Regions from separate parts of the Thalassospira sp. MBR-102 genome, predicted to be linked through region 1. Evidence: riboswitches for the same ligand, from Rfam matches in the RefSeq annotation. Region 1 holds a riboswitch; the other holds the start of a gene.

The links. Region 1 has a riboswitch for glycine ahead of gcvT (glycine cleavage system aminomethyltransferase GcvT). Riboswitches for the same ligand answer to the same signal wherever they lie in the genome.
Region 2: it holds a riboswitch for glycine, as region 1 does, so the genes downstream of both, ABIE64_RS14205 (L-serine ammonia-lyase) here and gcvT (glycine cleavage system aminomethyltransferase GcvT) in region 1, are expected to answer to the same signal.

Annotation. Positions count from the first base shown of each region.
Region 1 is NZ_JBEPTC010000002.1:112,686-125,037, forward strand. It holds gene ABIE64_RS04005 (protein-disulfide reductase DsbD family protein) at 1-13, shown strand, start outside; gene ABIE64_RS04010 (peroxiredoxin) at 366-848, shown strand; gene ABIE64_RS04015 (hypothetical protein) at 938-1,342, opposite strand; gene ABIE64_RS04020 (protein phosphatase CheZ) at 1,553-2,458, opposite strand; gene gcvPB (aminomethyl-transferring glycine dehydrogenase subunit GcvPB) at 2,661-4,157, opposite strand; gene gcvPA (aminomethyl-transferring glycine dehydrogenase subunit GcvPA) at 4,154-5,509, opposite strand; gene gcvH (glycine cleavage system protein GcvH) at 5,513-5,884, opposite strand; gene gcvT (glycine cleavage system aminomethyltransferase GcvT) at 5,975-7,087, opposite strand; glycine riboswitch at 7,145-7,247, opposite strand; glycine riboswitch at 7,251-7,374, opposite strand; gene ABIE64_RS04045 (hypothetical protein) at 7,611-8,195, opposite strand; gene ispH (4-hydroxy-3-methylbut-2-enyl diphosphate reductase) at 8,422-9,369, shown strand; gene ABIE64_RS04055 (homoserine kinase) at 9,402-10,376, shown strand; gene rnhA (ribonuclease HI) at 10,383-10,826, shown strand; gene ABIE64_RS04065 (putative bifunctional diguanylate cyclase/phosphodiesterase) at 11,073-12,352, shown strand, end outside.
Region 2 is NZ_JBEPTC010000008.1:35,988-48,339, reverse strand. It holds gene ABIE64_RS14255 (phytoene/squalene synthase family protein) at 1-587, opposite strand, end outside; gene ABIE64_RS14250 (hypothetical protein) at 705-1,403, opposite strand; gene ABIE64_RS14245 (alpha/beta fold hydrolase) at 1,486-2,322, opposite strand; gene ABIE64_RS14240 (methyltransferase domain-containing protein) at 2,371-3,177, opposite strand; gene ABIE64_RS14235 (hypothetical protein) at 3,253-3,444, opposite strand; gene ABIE64_RS14230 (RNA pyrophosphohydrolase) at 3,531-4,127, opposite strand; gene ABIE64_RS14225 (divergent polysaccharide deacetylase family protein) at 4,166-5,629, opposite strand; gene ABIE64_RS14220 (S41 family peptidase) at 5,731-7,035, opposite strand; gene ABIE64_RS14215 (murein hydrolase activator EnvC family protein) at 7,032-8,381, opposite strand; gene gpmI (2,3-bisphosphoglycerate-independent phosphoglycerate mutase) at 8,359-9,951, opposite strand; glycine riboswitch at 10,226-10,325, shown strand; glycine riboswitch at 10,329-10,456, shown strand; gene ABIE64_RS14205 (L-serine ammonia-lyase) at 10,527-11,942, shown strand; gene ABIE64_RS14200 (dihydrofolate reductase family protein) at 12,095-12,352, shown strand, end outside.

The DNA.
Region 1 (12,352 bases):
TGTGAAAAAGTGATGTGATGCACATCTTTTCGGGATCACGATAAACCGTGACAAAGATTTGAAACCATCGAAACCCCAACGGATATGATTGAAGATCAACCCGTTTTGCTGTTTGATGGCCCTAGAGCCTTTTCCGTTGGGATTGAAGCGTTTTGCCGGAGGCATTCTTCTGTCCCGCAAGGAAGGGATCGCAGAGCGTAGCGGGGCTACGGTCAAGATCCCTGACGCTGCGGGGCAGAAGAATGTCCCGGCCCGAAGGGTTCGGGTTTGGCGAACAAAATCGCTTCAATCCCAACGGAAAAGGCTCTACCCAATCACCAGAACAAGGGCGGCAATCAAGCCCCCCGCATGACGGAGAAAACCCCATGACCATCGAAGTCGGCAGCAAACTTCCCGAAGTCACGCTTTTCCGCGCCACCGCCGACGGCCCCGAAGCCGTCAACACCAACGAATTTTTCGCCGGTCGCAAGGTCGTTGTCTTTGCCGTGCCGGGCGCTTTCACTCCGACCTGCTCGGCCAAACATCTGCCGGGCTTCGTTGCCAATGCCGATGCCATCAAGGCAAAGGGTGTTGATGAAATCGTCTGCCTGGCATCGAACGATGCCTTTGTTCTGAACGCCTGGGCGAAGGCCGAAAATGCCGGTGAAAACATCACCATGCTGTCCGATGGCGACCTCGCCTTTGTCAGCAAGACCGGCCTTGAACTCGACCTGACCGGTCGCGGCCTTGGCAAACGCGCCAACCGCTTTGCCATGATTGTCGATGACGGCAAGGTCACTGATCTTGCGGTCGAGGAACCCGGCGCCTTTGACGTGTCGAGTGCCGAAACCGTGCTGGGCAAACTCTAAGCCCGAAACACCTGCAAAAAGCAAAAAGCTCCGCCTGATCCGCGGAGCTTTTTATTTTGATCTCGCATCCTTGCCTTGGGGGCAGGCCCCTAACGCGGCAGCAAAACCGGGATCGGTTCTGACCGGCTGTCAAAATCGCATTCAAAAGTCGGGTCGGTGTGTTTGGCAATGAAATGCACCACACCTTCGCGGAAATCTTCCTTGATCGGCGACCAGCTCATGAAGACACCGCCGCGATTGTCATATTCGCGAATGTCACGGTCATGGGACAGTTCAACAAAACTGTGGCCCAGATCTTCGGTGGCCCCGGCGACAAGCCATGACGGTTTGATCCCGCCATGCCACAGCAGATAGACACCGCCAACATTGTCAAGTTTCAGCTCGCTGAAATCATCGATCATGAACAGGCGATAATACTCGCCACGCGGGCTTTTCCGCCATTTGATATCTTGTGCTTTCGGCTGGCGCAAAGTGCCAAGCGACCAGAATCCCATTTCATCCTCCAAGCGCACCAAAACACGCGCAACTGCTCGTTACGCGCATCCCAACGCTGCTTTTGTTTTTATGAACTCGACGATATCCGAAAAATGTAAACTTTTGGTTGACCGATTACAAATCGCGATATCGCAAAATCCTGTTCTTAAACAAGACTTCTTCTGGGTTTCAACCCTGAATATAAGACGGGTACCCCGATTTGGAAATACTCAGTCGAACAATTTGTCGATGTCGTCCTGACTGATCCCCTCGCCTTCCAACTGCGGACCATTCAGAAGATCGTCATCCTCGTTCTTCGGCGTCCCGTCATCATTTTCGGGAACCGGCAGATCGGTAAAGGCATCCTCGCCCCAGATCAGGATCATGTTGTGAACCCGTTCTTCAACGAATTCAAGGGTCCGAACCACCTTGTTGATGCGCTGGCCGGTGATGTCCTGAAAGTTACAGGACTCGAAAACCTTGGTGACCAGAAACGCGATCTGTTCGACATGTTCGGCCACAAAGTCGGATGGTGCCGAATTTTTAAGCGTCATCGCCAGATCGTCGATCTGTTCGGCGGATTCAAGGATCGTATGCGTTGCCATTTCCGTATCCTTGATGATCGCATCAAGTTCGGTGGTCGCACTGACAAGGCGGTCATCCTCGGCCTTCGGATGACGCAGCGACGCGATCTGCATCTTCGCCCTGTGAATATGTTCGTTCATTTCCTCGATCTGCTTGCGGATCAGTTCGAGGTCGTCTTTGTCCGGTTCCGACGCACCCGGACGATTGCTATGGGTAAAATTGCTGCTGACCGGATCGGGCAATACATCCATCGCATCGCCATCCGATGCCGGTGCGATATGGGTGGCATCAATACTGCCCCCGGCACGCACCGCATCGCGCAGTTGGGCTACTTCCGACCTCAGGGCACGAATTTCATCAAGTACAGCCTGATTGATCCCGGATGCGTCAACGGTCGCAGCCGGTTTCGGCGCTGGCAATGGCGCACCTGCCCCCATACCGGTTTCAAGCGTCGGATCGAAAAAGGAATCCGACCAATCTTCGACCACACCACCCGAACGTTCTTTTAAACGGCGTTCTGCGGTGAAAACCTTCTGCACGCGACGTGTCATGGCTGACTTCAATCCTCCGGCAACGGGCTTGACCCGATCCCTGTTCCCCCGATCACCCACCCCCGTGGTCAGATGATCACATTAAAACGAGTATAAGGGTCCAGATTGCTACAAGTCCAATGGGTTTCAAGAACAAGCCTTTGAAAAAGAACACCCCGGCCAGATGACCGGGGTGCGCAAAAAGGTTATGTTGCGTTGCAAATCAAGCAGTTTCAGGCATCCAGCGCAGAACCGGCTTTCTTGCCGCTGCCGTCTCGTCAAGACGACGGCGTGGCGTCAGATACGGTGCATTCTTGAAGAATTCCGCATCGCCCGATTCTGCCTTGGCCACCAATGCCAGAACCGCGTCGCAGAACTGGTCAATCGATTCCTTGGTTTCCGTTTCCGTCGGCTCGATCAAAAGCGCACCATGAACGACCAGCGGGAAATACATGGTCATCGGGTGGAAGCCCTCGTCGATGATCGCTTTCGCAAGATCCAGCGTCGAAACACCGGTATCTTTCAGGAAATCATCGTCAAACAGGGCTTCGTGCATGCAATAGCCCGGAAACGCCACGCTCAGCTTGCCTTTAAGGCGCGCCAGCAGATAGTTGGCATTCAGAACCGCATCGCCCGACGCCTGACGCAATCCATCCGCACCGTGGCTTTTCATATAAGACAGCGCACGAATGAACATGCCCATCTGGCCATGGAACCCTTTCAGGCGACCGAACGGTTTGTTGCCGTCCTTCTCGTCTGCGGTTTCCACCAGATGGAATTTCTCGCCCTTGCGCACGACATAGGGGATCGGTGCGAACGGGGCCAGTGCGTCGGAAAACACAACAGGACCCGAACCCGGTCCACCGCCGCCATGCGGGGTCGAAAAGGTCTTATGCAGGTTGATATGCATCGCATCAATGCCAAGGTCCGCCGGGCGCACCCGTCCGACAATCGCGTTGAAGTTCGCCCCATCGCAATAGAAATACCCACCGGCCGCATGGACCAGATCGGCAATCTTGCGAACGTCGCGCTCAAACAACCCACACGTATTCGGGTTGGTCAGCATGATACCGGCCACATCGTCGCCAAGCTTGGCTTCGAATGCCGCAAGGTCCACACGGCCATCTTCGGTCGCGGGGATCGAATCAACCGTAAAACCACAAGCCGCCGCCGTTGCCGGGTTGGTCCCGTGGGCCGATTCAGGCACCAGAACACGACGACGGTTTTCACCGCGCGCATCAAGGGCCGCCCGGATCGCCATCATGCCGCAAAGTTCGCCCTGTGCGCCCGCTGCGGGCGACATGGAAACCGCGGGCATCCCGGTCAGAACCAGCAACCAGTGTGCGCAACTGTCGATCAGTTCAAGTGCGCCCTGAACCGTGCTTTCGGGCTGCATCGGATGCAGGTCGGCAAGACCGGGCATCCGCGCAACCTTTTCATTCAGGCGCGGGTTATGTTTCATCGTGCACGAACCCAGCGGGAAGAAGCCAGAATCGATGCCAAAGTTTTTCTGCGACAGGCGCGTGAAATGACGCACCACCTGCGGCTCGGACAGGCCCGGAAGACCGACATCGCTATCGCGATCAAGGCCGCCAAGGCGTGATTTGATGCCCGCTGGCTTCGGAAGGTCAACACCGGTACGCCCCGGTTCGCCCATCTCGAAAATCAGCTTTTCCTCAAGCACAAGTCCACGGTTACCGGTATGGGTGGTAAAGCTCATGCCAGCACCTCCTTCAATGCAGACGCAAGGTCCGCGATGTCTTCGTCGGTGTTGGTTTCGGTCGCCGCCACCAAAAGGTAATTGCCCAGATCGTCACGGTTCGGATACAGGCGCGACAACGGAACGCCGCCAAGAACACCCTTGGCAACCAGTGCCTCGACCACCTCGGCTGCCGGTTTGGCAAGCTTGACGGTGAACTCGTTAAAGAAGCTGTCATTGACCACTTCCGCACCCGGTACCGCATCAATCGCATCGGCGGTCTTGCACGCCGTTTCATGGTTAAGTGTTGCCACACCACGATACCCGTCTTCACCCAGAAGGCTCATATGCACCGTAAAGGCCAACGAACACAGCCCGGAATTGGTGCAGATGTTCGATGTCGCCTTTTCGCGGCGGATATGCTGCTCGCGGGTCGAAAGTGTCAGAACAAAACCACGCTTGCCATCCTGATCGACCGTTTCACCACACAGGCGGCCGGGCATCTGGCGTACCAGTTTGCTGGTCGTGGCAAAAAGCCCGACATACGGGCCGCCATAATTCAGGTTGTTACCAATCGACTGGCCTTCGCCGCAGACGATGTCCGCGCCAAAGCTGCCCGGTGACTTGACCGCGCCAAAGGCCATGGCCTCGGTAAACACCACAATCAAAAGCGCACCCTTGGCATGACACGCATCCGCAAGCTTGGTGTGATCCTGAATACGGCCAAACACGTCCGGATACTGGACAACCACACACGCGGTCTGATCATCGATCAGATCGTCAAGCTCATCCGCGGTTGCCTGCTTTTCCGGGTGCCCGTCACGACCGGCAACTTCGGTATCGCTATACTGGCAATAGGTTTCCGTGACTTCACGGTAATGCGGATGCAAGCCACCCGACAGAACCGCCTTCTTGCGGCGCGTGGCCCGGCACGCCATCAGAACGGCCTCCGCGCACGACGTTGCCCCGTCCCACATCGATGCGTTGGCCACATCCATGCCGGTGATCGATGCCACCTGGGTCTGGAATTCGAACAGATACTGCAACGTGCCCTGTGCGATTTCCGGCTGATACGGGGTATAGGCCGTCAGAAACTCACCACGCTGGATGATGTAATCGACCGTGGCCGGAACATGGTGGCGATACGCCCCCGCGCCCAGGAAGCTCGGCACGCTGGCCGTGCCCATGTTTTTGGCGGCCAGTTTCGCCATGTCGCGTTCGACCTGCAATTCACCAAGATGATATGGCAGATCGACCGGCTCGGACAGCAACGCGCCTTCGGGCACGTCGCTATATAACTCGTCAACGGACCCGGCCCCGATGGTTTCAAGCATCGAGGCGCGATCCGCACTGGTTAGCGGAAGATAACGCATATCTTAAAGGCCTTCGACAAAGTCTTTATACGCAGCTTCGTCCATCAGCTCATCAAGCTGGGACTCATCGGAAAGTTCCATGCGGAAGAACCAGCCATCGCTTTCCGGGGCTTCGTTCACCAGTGCCGGATTGTCATCAAGCTCTTCGTTGGCTTCGACAACGACACCATCAAGCGGCGCATAAACGTCGCTGGCGGCCTTGACCGATTCGACAACCGCCGCATCGCCATCCTTGGTCAGCTTTTTGCCAACTTCCGGCAGCTCGACATAAACGATATCGCCAAGCGATTGCTGGGCGTAATCGGTAATGCCAACGGTCGCGACACCGTCTTCATATTCAACCCATTCATGTTCCTGCGAGAATTTTTTAGCCATGGTAATTCGTCCCTGTAAGATCAGTTGTCTCTAAAATCTCGGTATCTTTTGCGGGCCGCAAACGCTGCCCGAACTCTTTTTTTCTGATGATCAGCCGCGATAGTAACGATGTGCCGCAAACGGCAGTTCGACGATTTCCGCCGGGCGTGCCTTGCCGCGCACCATCAGATCGACTTTGGTACCCGGGGCGGCAAATTCAATTGCGACATATCCCATCGCAATCGGGCCATCCACGGTCGGGCCAAAACCACCGCTGGTGATTTCGCCGATTTCTTCACCGTCACTGTTCAGGATCGGGGTGTGTTCACGCGCCGGGGCCTTGCCTTCGGGTTTGATCCCGACACGTTTGCGATCCGCCCCATTGGCAAGCTGATCAAGGATCACATCCGCACCCTTGAACCCGCCTTCTTCGCGGCGGCGCTTGTTGATGATCCAGTTCAGGTCACCCTCGACCGGGGTGGTCGTGGTATCGATATCGTTGCCATACAGGCAAAGACCGGCTTCAAGACGCAGCGAATCGCGCGCGCCAAGGCCAATCGCCTCGACCTCTTCCTCGGCCAGAAGCTTGCGCGCCAGTTCTTCGGCGCGCTCATTCGGCACGGAAATCTCATACCCGTCCTCACCGGTATAGCCCGACCGGGTGACAAAGCACGCGATACCGGCAATATCGATCTCGGCAAAGCTCATGAATTTCATATCGGCAACCGCAGGCGCAAACCGTGCCAGCACGCGGGCCGCATCCGGGCCCTGCAACGCCATCAATGCGCGATCATCAATCTCGATCAGCTCCACACCGTTATCAAGATTGGCCCGCATATGGACAATGTCATCATCCTTACACGCCGCATTGATCACCAGAAACAGGCTGTCGCCCGCATTGGTGATCATCAGGTCATCAAGGATCGTGCCATCGTCATTGGTAAAGGCGGAATAACGGGTGCGGCCGGGTTTCAGAATCGCGATATCACCGGGTACCAGCTTTTCAAGCTCGGCGACGCGATGTTCGCCGGTCAGGCGAACCTGCCCCATATGCGAAACGTCAAAAAGACCGGCCTTCGCACGGGTATGCAGATGTTCGCCCATAACGCCCAGCGGATATTGCACCGGCATGCCGTAACCGGCAAACGGCACCATCTTGGCACCCAGTTCGACATGCAAATCATAAAGGGCGGTTTTCAGCAGTTCGGTTTGATGATCGGCCATCAAGGTCTCCAGACAGGCGTTGAGAAACATAGCCGACCAGTGGCCAACCACGTCCCCCTCTGTCTTGGAGCCTGAAAGAATCACAGCCGGTTTGGATACCGGTCTGCTTACATCTTCGGCGAGGCGCACATCGATTTCTGATGCCGCCTGCTTTCCAGAGTCCCATCTCCCCGCGGTCCGTTTGCCTGAGAGTTTCCGGGGTGGTTGCTCCTTCGGCGTCCGCGCAATCCCTATCGATGCAATCCGACGCATCGATCAAGACCGTGGCACTCTCCCACGGGGATCATTTGGGTATGCCCCCTTATACGGATTTGAATCCGACCAGACCAGCCCCAAAAATCATATCCTTTCGACCCCACCCATTAGTATGAGGATTAAAAGCTCTTTTTTAGTCCCTCCGGCAAATGTCCATTCTTTTGTATGAGGATTACCGAAAACGAACTTTTGTCCAAAAACGAAAATCCCGCCACGCGATGCGGGCGGGATTTGATTATTCACTAAAAATGAATAATAGGCCGGATTATTAATTTTTTCCGAAGCGTCGATTGTAGTCGAGCTGGTCGGCACTCAGCTGGAAACCAAGATAGATTTCATAATCCGGACCGGCCCAGACATCATCCAGCGGCACGTTCAAAGTCACCTGCTCGTCGCGATAGCGCGCCAGGTTCAAATTGCTCGGAAACACCATGTCGACATCAAACAGATTTTTCTGGATAAACTCGCCGGACGGGTCCTTAAGTGCCACGAAATACTGGAGTTTTGCGTTGCGTCCCTGCGCTGCCGGGCCCAGTTCGGCATTGATCACCGGGCTGATGACAACGTTCAGGACCTTTTCTTCAAGGTCATAGCCGCAATCGCCCAGATATCCGGCAAATTCGGCTTCAAGGATAACATCGGTCAGGTCTTTGCCCTGACCATTGAACTGCACCAGACGGGCGGTATCATTGGGCAGGAAGGCACGCGGGCATGCCGGGACCGGCTGTTCTTCGAACGTGCCACACGCTGCCAGAAAACCGGCAAACGACACCAAACCCAATGCACAAACACGCCGCAGTCCGTTCGCAATCGTCATCCAAGCCTCTATAGAACTGGTCAAATTCGCTGTCATGCCCGATCCGGGCACAGCCGCGCGCAGTCTATTCGCTCCGATATGGCGACACAACCCGCTTCCGTTTGAAATCAGTGCATTCACAACAATTGCCACCAATACATGCATCCACATCCATCTTTGCATGGTGTCTGTCATTGCACGTCCGGTGCTGGCGGGTTATGTAACGAAGACACTTGAATAATCGCGGCTGGTGTCGCGCATCATGAACATTCGGACCCGTATCATGTCTGACAAAGCCGACCTTCGGATCATCCTTGCCAACCCGCGCGGTTTCTGTGCGGGGGTGGATCGTGCGATCGAGATCGTCGAAAAGGCGCTGGTGAAGTATGGCGCGCCGGTCTATGTCCGCCACGAAATCGTCCACAACAAATTCGTGGTCGACCGCCTGCGCGATATGGGTGCGGTTTTTGTCGATGAACTCGATAGCGTCCCGGACGGGGTTCCGGTGATCTTTTCCGCGCACGGCGTGCCGAAATCGGTGCCCGAAGCCGCCGAAAACCGCCAGCTTGAATATCTTGATGCAACCTGCCCGCTGGTGTCCAAGGTCCATCGTGGTGCGGAACGCCACCATGCGGACGGCAAACATATTCTTCTGATCGGCCATGCCGGTCACCCCGAAGTCATCGGCACCATGGGCCAGTTGCCACCGGGCAGCATGACCCTGATCGAGACCGAAGAAGACGCCGAAAACCTTCAGGTCGAAAACCCCGAAAACCTTGCGTTTGTGACCCAGACCACCCTGTCGCTGGACGATACGGCCAGGATCATCTCGATCCTGCAAGGCCGTTTCCCGGCGATCGAGGTCCCAAAGAAAGAAGACATCTGCTATGCGACCACCAACCGCCAGCACGCGGTCAAGCTGATCGCGACCGACGCCGATGCCATTCTGGTGCTGGGTGCACCAAACTCGTCGAACTCGAACCGTCTGGTCGAAGTCGCGAAACGCGAAGGATGTGACCGTTCGGTTCTGGTCGAACGCGCCAAGGATATCGACTGGTCAAAACTCGAAGGCATTTCGACCCTTGGCATTACCGCAGGTGCATCCGCCCCGGAAATTCTGGTCGAGGAAGTCATTGATGCCTGCCGTGAACGTTATAACGTCACGGTCGAAACCCTGACTTTGACCAACGAAAACGTCACCTTCAAGCTGCCCCGCCAGCTTGCCAGCTAACCCAGCTCTGATGCAGGAAATCCGGATATCCCATGGCCGTCTATACCGACGTTTCTGACGAAGATATCGCCCGTTTTGTCGCCGAATACGATATCGGCACCGTGATTTCGTTCAAAGGCATCGCCGAGGGCGTCGAAAACACCAACTTCCTGCTTCAGACCGATCAGGCATCCTTCATCCTGACCCTGTATGAAAAGCGCGTGAACCCGGATGATCTACCCTTTTATCTGGGCCTAATGGATCATCTGTCGGCCAAGGGACTGAACTGCCCGACACCGATCCACGGCAGGGACGGGGTTGCGTTACGCCGTTTGTGCGGACGTCCGGCCGCCATCACATCCTTCCTGAACGGCATGTCGCCGCGCCGGATCATGCCCCATCACTGCATGGGGCTTGGCACCGCGCTGGCGCAATTGCACACCGCCGGTCAGGATTTCGACATGTATCTTGGCAATGCGCTAAGTGTGAAGGGCTGGCGTCCGCTGTTTGAAAGCTGCCGTGCCGATGCCGATGGCGTTCAGCCCGGTCTTGAAAAACTGATCGAGGATGAACTGGCCTTCCTCGAAGCCAACTGGCCCCATCAGTTGCCCGCAGGCGTAATCCATGCCGACCTTTTCCCGGATAATGTGTTTTTCTTCCCCGGCAAGGACGACGTTTCCGGCCTGATTGATTTCTATTTCGCGTGCAACGATCTGCTGGCCTATGACATTGCGATCTGCATGAATGCGTGGTGTTTCGAACCCGATAACAGCTTTAACGTCACCAAGGCCCGCAACCTTCTGTCAAGCTATGGCAAGGTGCGCGCATTGTCCGATGATGAACTGTCCGCCCTTCCGATCCTTGCGCGCGGGGCGTCGCTGCGGTTCCTGCTGACCCGTCTTTATGACTGGATCAATACGCCCAAGGATGCGCTGGTCACACCGAAAAACCCACGCGAATACATCAATAAACTGCGCTTTCATCAACGGATCGACAGTGCCAGTGCCTATGGCCTGGGCGAGGAATAGAATTATATGACCGGAACGGACGACAAACGCGTCGAAATTTACACAGACGGCGCGTGCAGCGGCAATCCCGGCCCCGGTGGCTGGGGCGCGATCCTGCGATTTAATGGCGTGGAAAAGGAAATGTCGGGCGGTGATCCCGAAACCACCAACAACCGTATGGAAATGATGGCTGCGATCAGTGCGCTTGAAGCATTGAAACGCCCCTGCATCGTCGACATTTATACCGACAGCAGCTATGTCCGGGACGGAATTACCAAGTGGATTTGGGGATGGCAAAAACGCGGATGGAAAACGGCCGACAAAAAGCCGGTCAAAAATGTCGAGCTTTGGCAAAGGCTTCTGGAAGCTCTTAAAACGCATAAAGTTGAATGGCACTGGGTCAAAGGTCACGCCGGACACCCCGAAAACGAACGATGCGACGAACTCGCCCGTCAGGCCGTACCAAAATAAACGCATCCTAAATAAGAAAAACAAAATAAACTTGGTAGACAAGTCCTTGAAGCTGCTGGACTTCGATCCAAAATAGATGGGTCGAATTACTTTTTGTGAATGCTATATGAAAAAAATGAAATCAAACTTGCTTTTGGGCTGACTTCCAGATTGAGTAAGCACAGTCTTAGGGGTATTGGAGCCCACCCGAAGGTCGAGTATGGTTGCCATTAACTAGTCGATAGTGGGTGCCGAGGAGAAATACGCTTGTCGCGCGGATCGTACGGCTTTTTACAACGGAAGTCGCTTAGCAGCCGATTGCTTTTCATCGCGCTGCCGCTGGTTTCCCTGTTCTCCCTCGCCCTGTTCGTTGTCTTCGGATACGTCAGTTACACGGTTCTGCGCGATGATTTGAACGAGAAAATCGAACAAACCGCCGATATCAATGCCCGCGTTCTGGCAACACCGTTCTGGTATCTTGATGTCGACAATATCGAATCAGCCCTGAACGCCATGAGCCGGGATCGCGATATTGTCGCGGTGCAGGCATTGGGGGCCGATGGCACAGAATTCGCCCATACCGGCGTATCACAATCCGAGCTGAACGATACCCTGCGCCTGTCGCGTCGCGTGTTCTTTGAACGCAATAATGTGCGTCATGACGTCGGCGAGCTTGTGATTTACTTCACAGAAGCCCGCGTTCAGGATTTGCTGTTCCGCCGGATGGTGATCGACATGATCCTGTTCGGTTTGCTGATTGCGGTTGTTGCCGCAAGCCTTCTGATCGCGAACAAGCGTTCGATCAAGGAACCGCTGAACCGGCTTTTGCATTCCATCCGCATGACCAAACATGGTCGTCTGCGCCGCCCGGTGGAATGGAACAGTTCGGACGAACTGGGCCTTCTGATCCGCGAATATAACGAAATGGTCGCCCTGCAGGGACAGGCACAGGAAGAAGCCCAGCGTAAACAGGCCCTTCTGGAAGCGACCCTTCACAATATCGGTCAGGGGATATGCCTGTTTGATCAGGACCTGAACCTGATGGTCTGGAACGAACGTTATATCGAATTGCTGAACCTGCCGCGCGATCTGGTCAAGGAAGGCACGCCGCTTTCCGATATTCTGCGCTATAACGCCGAACGCGGCGAATATGGCGATGTCAGCATTCAGGCGCTGATTTCCGACCGCGTTGCGATTGCGCGCCGTCGCGAACCGTATCGCATGGAACGCACCCGCCCGAATGGCCGGGTCGTTCAGGTTGACCACAACCCGATGCCCGGTGGCGGTTACGTTGCGACTTATACCGACATTACCGAACGCAAACAGACCGAAGCCCGCATGCGCCATCTGGCCGTGCATGACGTGCTGACCAGCCTTCCGAACCGTACCCTGTTCCTTGACCGTCTGCGTCAGGCATTGCTATCCGCCCGCCGGTTCCAGCGCGGGGTCACGGTTCTGTTTGTCGATCTGGACCGGTTCAAGGACATCAACGATCACTTTGGCCATGACGTTGGCGATCTGATGATCCAGGAAATGGGGCAGCGCCT
Region 2 (12,352 bases), on a different contig from region 1:
ATCGCCATGTCGCGCGCATGATACAGCGGTGGATTGGTCAGGGGGGATGTATATCCGATTTCGTTATCGAATCGTGCCGATAGCAGATAAACAAAAATTGATGCCGGGGCGGCGGTTGCCCCCTCGCAATAGGCGATGAAATCGTCCCATTCATCCATCGGGTCTTCGGCAACATCGCGGCGCAATGCATCGGCCAGATCAACCCACGGATCAACTTCCAGATCGCTTCGGCCCAAAGTCAGACGCAGGGCATCAAATACCTGCTGGCTGAGCGGGCCGCTTTCGGGATGGGGGTTATCGCCATCGATCTTGGCAGCCTGGATTTGCTGCTGCCAGTGATCAATCGCAATCAGGGTGTCTTCGCGGGCATAGTCGCGTTCATGATCGGTCAGTTCAAGGAACCCGTCATCGACAATATCGTCGATCACCCGCATCGATGCATAGGCCGCCAGAAAGAAACGCTGCCGTTCCGGGCCAAGGCGCATGGCCGCACGGTAAAGATTGGCATTTTTTGCCGCGGCAAGGTCGTTGCAGGCGGAAAAGGCATCGGCATTCGGCCCGTCTATCGGTGCTGGCATTCTTGTCATGCGGCGTTTCGTCTTTTCCTGATGATCCTTCTAGGAGTCATACAGCCTCGTTCGGGCAGGCAAAAGGGGAATTGAGCATTTCGTAAAAGATCACGGCCAAATTAAGGTGGCCTGATCCTAGAATTCCAGGCGATATCCGGCTGTCAGACCCAGCATCGCGTCAAAGCGATCAAGCGCACCGGTATTCGGATCAGGGGCAAGATCACTGGTCAATCGACCATGTAACCCGATCCAGATATCCTGAAATGGCATATAGGACAGGCTGGCGGCAATGCCCGCATCATCCGTGCCCGAAGGATTGCCGGGATTGCCCGAAAAGTTCTGGCGGTAAAAGCCTCCGGGGTGGTGCGTGGGGGTGACATCAAAATCATTGCGTTGGTCGGTGCCAATGCTTTGCCCGATCGGGCCATTCAGTTCGAAAACCGGGCCAAAGGCAAAGCCCAGATCCGGGCGTGGGGCGTAGCCAATTCCGAACTGGGCCGCAATGCCGTTGTTTGTCGTTGGCTGGCTGTCGATTTCAAACCACAGAAGCGATGGGTCACTTTCCCCATCGGTGGATGGATTGTTCAGGACAATGCCGTGATTTCGACGAGGGGCGAAATAATTGCTCATCCCGCCAGGCAGCGCGGGGGGCAGTATTCCGGGGACCAGTGAATTTGGCGAACTGTCAGTCTGGGGCATGCCAATTGTCACACCGGTTTCATCTGGCGTGGCGGGCTGGATCGACTGGGCACGGGCTGCGTGCGAAAAACCGCCCGTTGTCGCGGCAACGGCAAGAATCGCAACAGACCACGCAATTGGACTTGATACATGCATATCTCGTGTTCCGACAACCTGATCGCAACTGGTGCACATCCCCTTGTGCAAACAAATTCTGGATGTTTCCGGCCCCGGTTTGTCAGTCGGCAAGGAACGCCTTGATGGCTTTTATCTGTTCCTCGTCATTCAAATGGGGTGCATGTCCGCAATTTGCTACAGTTAAAATCGGCATTTCCGGTTTTTGTTCCCGCATTTTTTCGACAATGGCGGGGGGAATCAGATCAGATTTCGCACCGCTGATCAGCATCACCGGGCAAGAAATAGCGTTGAATTGATCCCATGCATCAAAAGAATCAATATGTTCGGCAAAGACGCGCATGACTTCGGGATCATAATGCATCATGAAATTTCCGTTCGGCAGACGTCGCACCGAGCGCGCGGAAATAAATGACCATGTAGCTTCGTCGGTGATGCCAAACGGCGCATAGATCAGTTTGACGATTTCTTCGACATCATGGATCGTTTCAAATTCCGGGGTGGCCCCAACATAGGATTTGATCCGTGCGACTGCCGCAGTGTCAAGTTCCGGTCCGATGTCATTTAAAACCAGCTTTTCGATCCATCCGGCGGCTTCGGCGGTCATGGCAAGCCCGATCAACCCGCCCATTGACGTTCCGATCCACTTGCAGCTTGAAATCCTGAAATGTTCAAGCATTTCGAAGGTCTGTGCGACATAGAAGGGCAGGGTATATTCCCGGTCGGGATTCTTGGCCCATCCCGAAAGCCCGCGTCCGATCATGGACGGGCACAGGACAAAATACGTATCAGTGAAATGCGGCGCGACATGATCAAAATCATCGGCCAGTCGCGCCAGACCGTGGCTCATGACAAGGGCTGGTTTTTGGGGATCGCCCCACGTCCTGACATGAACTTCATAGCCGCAACAGGGAATAAAATGGTCACGGAAGGCGGGCATGGGGTGCTCCGTTTGTAATGCCCGCCAATAGAGACTTTAGCGTCGAATTTATGCGTCGCGTTTGCGGGCGATCATGAATAACCGGTTGAATGGAAACAGTGTGACGCCATCATCACGCGGCGGATAGACCTGTTTCAAGCGGGTTTTGTATTTTTCACAAAATGCGGCGCGCGCATCATCATCGGGCAGGGCGGCAAGAACCGGGCGCAAGGCGGTCGATGATGTCCAGTCGAAAACGGGGTCTTCCCCATGCAGGACATGGCAATACTGGGTCTGCCACAGGTCAATGGCGTCGCAATCGATGGACAGGACATCAAAATAGTCGCCCGGTCGCATGATCCGGATTTGCTGGGTCGCCCCGGCAACCGCATCGCGCCATTCAATTCCGGCTTCGCCAATCAACTGATGACTGGGTGCAAGGAAATTGTTCGGCACCTGAATGGCCAACAGTCCGCCGGGACGCAAAAACCGTGTCAGGCGGGGGAACAGTTTGGCGTGTTCGGGAATCCATTGCAGGGCGGCATTGGAAAACAGGATATCAACGGGGTTATCCGCTTCCCATTGCGCGATATCGGCCTGTTGCCATTCGATATTCTCGTCGCGCTTGGCGGCTGTTTCCAACATTTCTGCCGAAGAATCGATCCCGACAATCTGGACATCGGGATTTTCCGGTGTGCGATACGCCTGATCAAGCAACGCGGTGATGGATCCCGGCCCGCAGCCAAGATCGACAATGTGACGTGGCAAAAAGCCATCCGCCGGTTTGGGCAGACGGGCAATCAGGTCTTTTGCCGGGCGACGACGTTCATCGCCAAACAGACCGTAACGAACAGGATCCCAGTGTGTATTGCTCATACCCTGATCCATAACGTGCCCGGTCCCGAAAGAAAACCTTAAAGGCGATATCTACCGATATCTCGGCGGCAGACCTTATTTATGCCCGTCTTTTTCCAGCTGGTCATAATGTCCCTTGATCAGTGCGAACATGAACAGCACCGCACCAAAGAACAATGCCAGGCCCACAAAATAGGAATATCCATCATGTGATCCCGAAGCATAGAACAGGCCGAAAATCCCCACCACAATCGTCAGAACACCGAAGATCAAGCGATCCGCACCCATCTTAGAACTCCTCTAAACTTCTGATGTATCTTGATTTTCTGCAATCTATCGATTTGAGCGTATTGATCAAGAAATAACGTGGCGTCTTATGCCGTCCCCAAATTTCGAATTCTTTGAGGTACATCACGAAAGATTTCGACAAGTTGCAAATAAACCGGTCTTTTGAACGGTACAATCAGATCGGGCAAAGTTCCGAAATCGGTCCAGCGCCATGCATCAAATTCAGGATGGGGAACATCAATTTTGATATGTTTTTCCTTGCCCGTAAAGTGCATGGCAAACCATTTCTGTTTCTGGCCGCGATACTTGCCGCCAAATGCCTTGCCAATCAGGTGATCGGGTAAATCATAGGTCAGCCAGTCGGGCGTTTCGGCAACGATTTCCGCCTTGTCGGTGCCGATTTCTTCGGACAATTCGCGAAGCGCTGCCTGTTCGGCGGTTTCGCCATCATCTATCCCGCCCTGTGGCAATTGCCATGCGCCTTCAAACCCGATCCGGTTGCCGATCCAGACCTGTCCCTCATCGTTGAAAAGCGCGATCCCGACACAGGGGCGATAAGGCAGGTCTTCTGCGGTCAGCGTTGATTTGTCCGTGCTGCCGGTTTTTATCTTCTGATCCCCGGCCTTCTGATCATCGTCGGCTTTGGCTGCCTTCTTTGATTTGCCGCCCGATTTCTTCGCCATCAATACCCCCTGACAAACCGCATACGGTGGCGGTGTCATCAATTTTCGATTGTTTCACTTTCGCCGTCACCAGTATCGGACGGGGCGGCATCCTTTTGGGCGCGTTCTTCGGCCAATGCGGCGTCACGCCGGGCGGCTTCCGCCTCGTCCGCAGACTGCGGTGTGACCTGCAATTTTGCAAGCGCCGAAACCGGTGCAAGCTGAACGCCCTGGCGGGCAAGTCGTGCCGACCAGTTCCGAAGGCGCTGTATGGTCACCGGATAGGATTGCGCAATTCCGACGGCAACGCCGTTGCTTTTTGCCAGTTCGATCAGATCGTTAAGCCGGGCGTCGATTTGTCGGCGACTTGGAATTTCGTCGATCATGATGTTGCCAACGGCATTCGGACTATCGGCATTCGATGCCAATTGCGCGCCAAGGCTCACGGACCCGGAATTGGTACCTTCAACATACATAAGACCGGTCCGGTCGACGAATTCGATCACCGGACGGATGGCGCTATCGAGGCTTCCGAACTTCGACCCAAGATAACTGACGACACCCGCGTAGCCCGGGAACCGTGCGAGCAACCATTCAAGTCGCACAAGGTTTTCCCCTTCCGGCAGGCTGGTCAAAAGCGCGCGCGGACCGGGATCAGATAGCGGGAAGTCGATCGGCTCCATCGGCAACTGCAAGAATATCTCGTGGCCCATGGCGCGCGCATCGGCGGCGACCTGTTGCAGATTGTTGGCATAGGGCGACAGCGCCAGCGAAATGTTCAGCGGCAAATCTTCGATTGCCGCCTTCGTTCTGGTGCTATTCAGGCCTATACCGGTCACGATGATCGCGACATAGGGCTGGCCTTCAACCCGTTCGAAGGGCCGTTTATAGGCATCAAACGGCGTCGTGCCATCATCGGCAATCCGCGGAATACGACCGAAACTGCCTTCTTCATCCAGACCAGGAAGCGGAGCCGGGCGCAGGGGATCGGGTTCTATCGGCTGATCAAGTGCGCCTTCTTCGGCAAGGGCGGCGAGTTCTTCCGGGGTTGGTGTTGTCGTGCCATCCACTGCGCCCTCCTGACCGGGGGTGCCAACCAGATCTGAAACGCCTTCAAGCTGTCTGGCGATGTCTTCGGCACTTTGCGGATTGTTGGGATCACTAGCGGCTTTGGCCAGTGCTTCCTGCTCGGCGCGCGTGCGTTCTTCGACGTCGCGCACACCTTTGGCGATTTCTTCCTGAAGCTCGCGCTCGGTCCCGGGAACGGCGACGATGGTTTTGGGTGATCCAAGATGAAACAGCCGCCAGCCGGTTTCAGGATCAAGGATCGGGATAAGTCCGACACCCGCCGCGGCAATCGGGCTTAAAAACAGCGCAATGATCAGGAGTTTTGACAGCCACCAGCGCCGTGATGGCGGATGCTTGGGCAGACGTTCCCATTGAACCTCGATCGGCAGCTCGTTAAAGGGAAGATCCTCGTCCGACAGAGCGTCTGAAACATCATCTGTTTCAGGATTGCCCATGTCATCAAGAGGACCCCGTTCCTTCTTTCGGCCAAACCGTAAGGATTTTATGAGTTTCCTGATCACGAAAGGTCAGTCTCTTTCGGTCTGCGGATCGCACCTCACCCTTGCGGGCGGGGTGCGAACAGGGCGATGCCCCGGATCATATCAAGTGCACGGGACAGCTGATAATCTTCCAGCGCTATTTCCTCGGCAGCATTGCGGCGATCATTGGCATCGCTTTCGGCGTTGCTGATGGTTTCATCCTCGTTGCGCAATGCACCATTCAGATCGGCTTCGGATCGGCGCTGGGCGGCTTCGATGCTTTCGACACGGGCCTGCGGGACAATGATGTCAGGCACGATGCCGACTTCCTGGATCGATTTGCCCGACGGCGTGTAATAGCGAGCCGTGGTCAGACGCAGTGCCACATTGCCGGGCATCGGAAGGATTGTCTGAACCGATCCCTTGCCGAAACTGCGTGTTCCCATGATGACCGCGCGGCGGTGATCCTGAAGGGCACCGGCAACGATTTCGGATGCGGATGCCGAACCGTCATTAATCAGAACGATCATGGGAAGTCCGTCGGCAAGATCGCCCGGACGGGCATTGTAACGTTCGGTATTTTCGGTATCGCGCGGGCGGGTTGATACGATTTCTCCCTTATCAAGGAAGGCGTCCGAAACCGAAATCGCCTGATCGAGCAAACCACCAGGATTGTTGCGCATGTCAATCACAAGGCCCTTGATTTCCGGGCCGATCTGGTCGCGCAACTCGGTGATCGCACGTTGCAGGCCGCTAAAGGTCTGCTCGTTGAATTTGGTGATGCGGATATATCCGACATCATCCTTTGCTTCGGATCTAACCGACTGGATCTTGATCACGGCCCGGGTCAGGGTGACATCAAACGGTGCGGTTTCACCCTTGCGCATGATGGTCAGGATAATGTCCGTATTGACCTTGCCGCGCATCATTTCAACCGCTTCGTTCAGGCCAAGACCACGGATCGGTTTGCCGTCGATATGGGTGATGAAGTCACCGGGTTGCAAACCGGCCTTTTCGGCGGGCGTGTCATAAATCGGGGAAATGACTTTGACAAAGCCTTCTTCCATCGTGACTTCAATACCAAGCCCGCCGAACTCGCCGCGGGTATCGACCTGCATTTCCTCGAAATTATCCATATTCAGATAGGAGGAATGCGGATCAAGCGATGTCAGCATGCCGTTGATGGCCGCTTCGATCAGCTGCTTGTCATCGACTTCTTCGACATATTTCGATTTCACCTGTTCAAACACATCGCCAAACAGGTTCAGCAGCCGATAGGTTTCGGCTGATGTTGTTGGTGAAGATTGCGCCAGCGCGGGCGAAGCAAGGCCCAAAGTCATGCCGGTAGCGAGTGCGAATACTGCCAATCGAGAGGTTTTCATCCACTTACCTTGCCGTTTTTCGAGGCCAGCCAGGGAAGCGGATTGATCGCTTCACCGTCATGGCGCATCTCCAGATAGAGTTTAGGCGATAATTCACCCATTATTCCAACAGGTTCACCCGCCAACAAATATTGTCCTACCACACTGTCGAGCCGATCAAAACCAGCGATAAGGCTATGGTATCCTTCGCCGTGTTCGATAATCAAGAGGCGGCCATAGCCACGGAAGGGCCCGGCGAATACAACTTTGCCGTCAAAGGGCGATACGACCTGCGCGTTTGGGCGTGTGTCGATCTCGATCCCTTTGGAATGTGTAACCGCCAGTCCGTCCGGTCCGCGGGACCGTTCACCAAACAATGTAACGACCTTTCCGCTTGCGGGCATACGCAATTGTCCGTGTGCCAGCGTGATCGAACTGCCGACAGAAAGCTCTTCATCATTTGCCGATGGTGCCTTGCTGGCAGGGGCTGTTTTTTCCGCAGGGGTGGCGGGCGGCTCGTTTCTGGCAATTGTCGATGGGGCCGGGGGCGGTTTGGGTTCCGTGCGCTTGGCGATCTGGCGTTCCGGTTTCATGCGGGGTTCGGGAACGCCTTCCGCCCGCTTTTTCAGGCTTTCCAGAAGATCGCCCAATGATTTTGCCTCGGTCGCCAGTTCATTGACGGCGCGCGATGCCATTTTGGCCTCGGCCTCGGTTTCCGAACGCAGTTTGCGCTTTTCGTTAAGCAGGGCGGCCAGTGACTGGCGCTCTGCCTGTAATTCTTTGGTGGCGGTTGCCATTTCGCTGCGGCGCGTGCGGATGTCTTCGCGAAGGGTGCCAATTTCTTCAAGCTCGGCGCGCAAATCGCGCGCATGCTGTTCAACACCGGGCAGGGCGGCCTTTAACAGGATGGCTGACCGCAATGTATCCTGCGGGCTGGTCGGAAGGGCGATCACAGCTTCGGGCGGGGTGGTCGACAAACGCTGCAAGGCCATCAGGATGCGGGCATATTGCCCGGCTTTGTCTTCAAGGCTGGTGGCGGCCCGCTTTTCGCGCACTTCAAGTTCGGCAAGCTGATCTTCAAGATCGGTCAGGGTTGTTTCAAGGCGCTGGGCGCGTCTGGCGACCGAAATGGCTTCGGATTGAAGCGCCTGTTCCTCGGTCCAGAGTTCGCGCGATTTACGCGCCAGGAATTCTTCCTGCTTTTGCTGCTCTGACAGCTGGCTTTCAAGTTTATCAAGCTGACTGTCGACCTTGCGTAGCGACTGGGCAAAAGACGGCGCTGCCCCGCCCGCGATCATGGCTGCAATCACAGCCAGCGCAGGCAGGGCGGTCTTGGAACGCAGATCAGTTCGCAAGAAGCGCATCATTCCCTTTCAAACCCTTGATCAACGGTTTGCCGGACATTTCCGCCGGTTGCGGTAGCCCGAGAAGCTGCAACAAAGTCGGTGCCACGTCGGCCAGGCGACCATTTTCCAGTGTCGCGCCTTCGGGTCCATTCACCAGAATGGTCGGCACCAGATTAAGCGTATGCGCGGTGTGCGGCTCGCCGGTTTCCGGATCCACCATCATCTCACAGTTCCCGTGATCAGCGGTAACGAACATCACGCCGCCCACCGATTTAACCGCATCAACAACCTGCCCAAGGCAGGTATCGACCGCTTCGGCGGCCTTCATCGCGGCGGACAAAATGCCGCTATGGCCGACCATGTCGGGGTTGGCAAAGTTCAGAATGATCGCGTCATAGGTTTCAGCCCTGATCGCCGCCACCAGCTTTTCGGTCACTTCCGGGGCCGACATTTCCGGCTGCAAATCATAGGTCGCGACCTTGGGCGATGGCACCAGAATACGGTCTTCGCCCTCGAAAACCTGTTCTTCGCCGCCGTTAAAGAAGAAGGACACATGCGGATATTTTTCGGTTTCCGCGATGCGCAACTGCTTCATGCCAGCCCTGGAAACGACTTCACCAAAGATATTTGGCAACACCTGCGGCGGATAGATCGCATCCATATATTTTGCATGGTCGGATGAATATTCAACCATACCGGCCTGCACGGCAAATCTGATCGGGGTGCCACGGTCAAACCCGTCAAAGTCCGGTGCGCAGATCGCGGCCAGAATTTCACGCGCGCGGTCGGCCCGGAAATTGGTCATCAAAAGCCCGTCGCCGTCTTTCATGCCGGCATAATCGCCAATCACGGTCGGCAGAACGAATTCATCCGTGGTGTCGGCATCATAGGCTGCCCTGATTGCGGCTTCGGCACTTTCAGCGGTGCGGCCATCGGCGTAATTCTTGCCCTTTACCATCGTGAAATAGGCCTGACTGACGCGTTCCCAGCGATTGTCGCGGTCCATCGCGTAATAGCGCCCGGTGACGGTCACGATTTCAACATTGGCATCACCAATTAGTGCGCGAAATTTTTCAAGGAATTTGGCGGCACTTTTGGGGGCGGTATCGCGGCCATCCAGGTAGGCATGGATTTTTACCGGCACACCGGCCGATGCGATGATTTTGGCAAGGGCCGCCATATGGGCCTGATGGGAATGCACCCCGCCTTCGGACAGAAGCCCGGCGATATGACAGACGCCCCCGCTTTCTTTCAGCTTGGCGATAACCTTTTTGACGGTATCGGTATCGGCGATCGAACCGGTTTTGACAGCCTCGTCAATTTTTGGCAGTTCCTGCATCACAACCCGGCCGGCACCAAGATTCATATGGCCGACTTCGGAATTGCCCATCTGTCCTTCGGGCAGGCCGACATCAAGACCGCAGGCTTTCAGAAAGCCGGTCGGATTGTTGGCATAAAGCGCGTCCCAAACAGGGGTATTGGCCAATGCAACCGCATTGTCCTTGCTTTCCTCGCGATAACCCCAGCCATCCAGAATGCACAGCACCACCGGACGCGGGCGCTTTACGGTATTTGATACAGTCACAATCATAATCCCACGAACTAAAGTACACGAAATAAGGTAAAAGGCTGAATTACCGGTAAAGATGGTTATTATCCGGCAATTTTGCCATCCGTACAAAGACGCCGGGCGCGGTGGGTCCGCCATCAGACGCTGCCAATCATAGCATTTTCAACGCGCAATCTATCATGAATGCCGGTATTGAACAGCCTTCCGACCGGGTATTTTTTGTGCGCTTGCAAAGTCGCTTTTTGACAAGGATCATCACCTGCCTGTAATCTCGGGCGTTACGGTGATACCTCGAATAACCGCGATGGGAGAGCCCGCTTTGATCCCGCGATCAGATCGGCGCCGAAGGAGCAATAGCCCCGAAAACTCTCAGGCAGATGGACCGTTGCGGATTGAGGCTCTGGAGAGAGAAAGCGGTACGGGGCCAATGCCCGGCACCATATTTCCACCGAAGGATGAAGCCATGGCGTCAAAGACTTCTTTGTTTTTGGCAACAGGGCGCACAATCTCAGGTCAAGGGACAGAGGGGGCAAGACACCGGTTCTATAACGTCATGTGGCATTGATCCGCATGACAAAGAGCCGTGGGAGGCCCATTTGACCGAAGAAAATAAGCAGCGTCCGCAAGACGTTAATCTTTCCGTTGTCGATCTTTATACCATCGGCATCGGCCCATCGAGTTCGCATACGGTCGGCCCGATGCGCGCGGGCTATCGGTTCTGTCTGGAACTCGAAGCCCGGAATCTTTTGGAAAAAATCGGCTCGGTAATTGTCGATCTTTACGGATCGCTTGCCCTGACCGGCAAGGGCCATGCCACCGATACCGCGGTGATCATGGGGCTTTCGGGGGAACGACCGCGTTCGGTTGATCCCGACCGGATCGCACCGACAATGGATGCGATTGATAAAGATCACGCATTACAGCTTTACGGCGCGTATCCGGTTGCCTTCAACCGGGATACCAACCTTGTTTTCCATATGACCGAAAGCCTGCCCGAACACCCCAACGGCATGCGGATCACCGCCTTTGACCGTGACGGTGTTGTTTTGCACAAACAGGAATATTTTTCGGTTGGGGGTGGGTTTATCGTCTCGGGCGATGATCGCGGGGCGGAATATTCCGGCGATAATATCACACTGCCTTATCCTTTTTCCTCGGCCGATGAACTGATGGCGATCTGTAAAAAGGAAAAGCTGTCGATTGCCGAAGTCATGGCCGAAAACGAAAAAAGCTGGCGTGAACCTGCCGAGACCGAGGAATTTGTCGACCGCGTGCATCGCGCGATGATGGATTGTATTGAGCGTGGCTGCAAAACCGATGGCATCCTGCCCGGCGGGCTGAATGTCAAACGGCGTGCGCGCAAACTTTACCTTGAACTGACGGAACGGCCAGAAGCGGGGCTTAAGGACCCGTTGACCGTGATCGACTGGGTCAATCTTTATGCCCTTGCGGTTAACGAAGAAAATGCTGCCGGTTCGCGCGTCGTGACCGCCCCGACCAACGGGGCGGCGGGTGTTATTCCCGCCGTGCTGCGCTATTACGAACGGTTCGGGGCCAATGTGACACAGGGGAAAATACGCGAATTCCTGTTAACGGCGGCGGCCATTGGTTCGATCTATAAAAAGCGTGCGTCGATTTCTGCCGCCGAAGTCGGTTGCCAGGGGGAGGTCGGTGTGGCCTGCTCAATGGCGGCAGGCGCGCTTTGTGCCGTCATGGGCGGTACCCCCGAACAGGTTGAAAACGCCGCCGAAATTGGCATGGAACACAACCTTGGCCTGACCTGTGATCCGATTGGCGGTCTGGTACAGGTACCCTGCATCGAACGCAACACCATGGGGGCGGTCAAGGCGATCAATGCTGCCCGTCTGGCAATGCGCGGTGATGGTCAGCATACCGTGTCACTCGATAAGGTAATCGAAACCATGCGCCAGACCGGCATTGATATGCAAAGCAAATACAAGGAAACCAGCCAGGGCGGGCTGGCGGTCAATGTCAACGTGGTCGAATGTTGAGCTGACAGTTTGAAATACCGACCAAACACCCTCGAAGCCGCCGTTTCGGGGGTGTTTTTCATCCGGCCCGATTCTTGCCACCTTGCGCCTGCAATCTGATATCATTGAGAAATCAAAAACGGGGCAAAGACCTCGAACAGGTTGGGCAAAGCATGAAAAAGAAACTGTTCCGCATCTATATCGCGGTCAGTCTGGATGGCTATATCGCGCGCGCCAATGGTGCTGTTGACTGGCTTGATCAATTCGATCCGGCCGAGTTCGATTTCGAGGGCTTTCTGGGCACCGTGGGAACACTGATCATCGGGCGAAAAACCTTTGATCAGGTGATGGAATTTGGTGACTGGCCCTATGAAGATCGCCGCACGATTGTCCTGACATCGCGCGATTTGCCCGATAACCGCCCGGCCAAT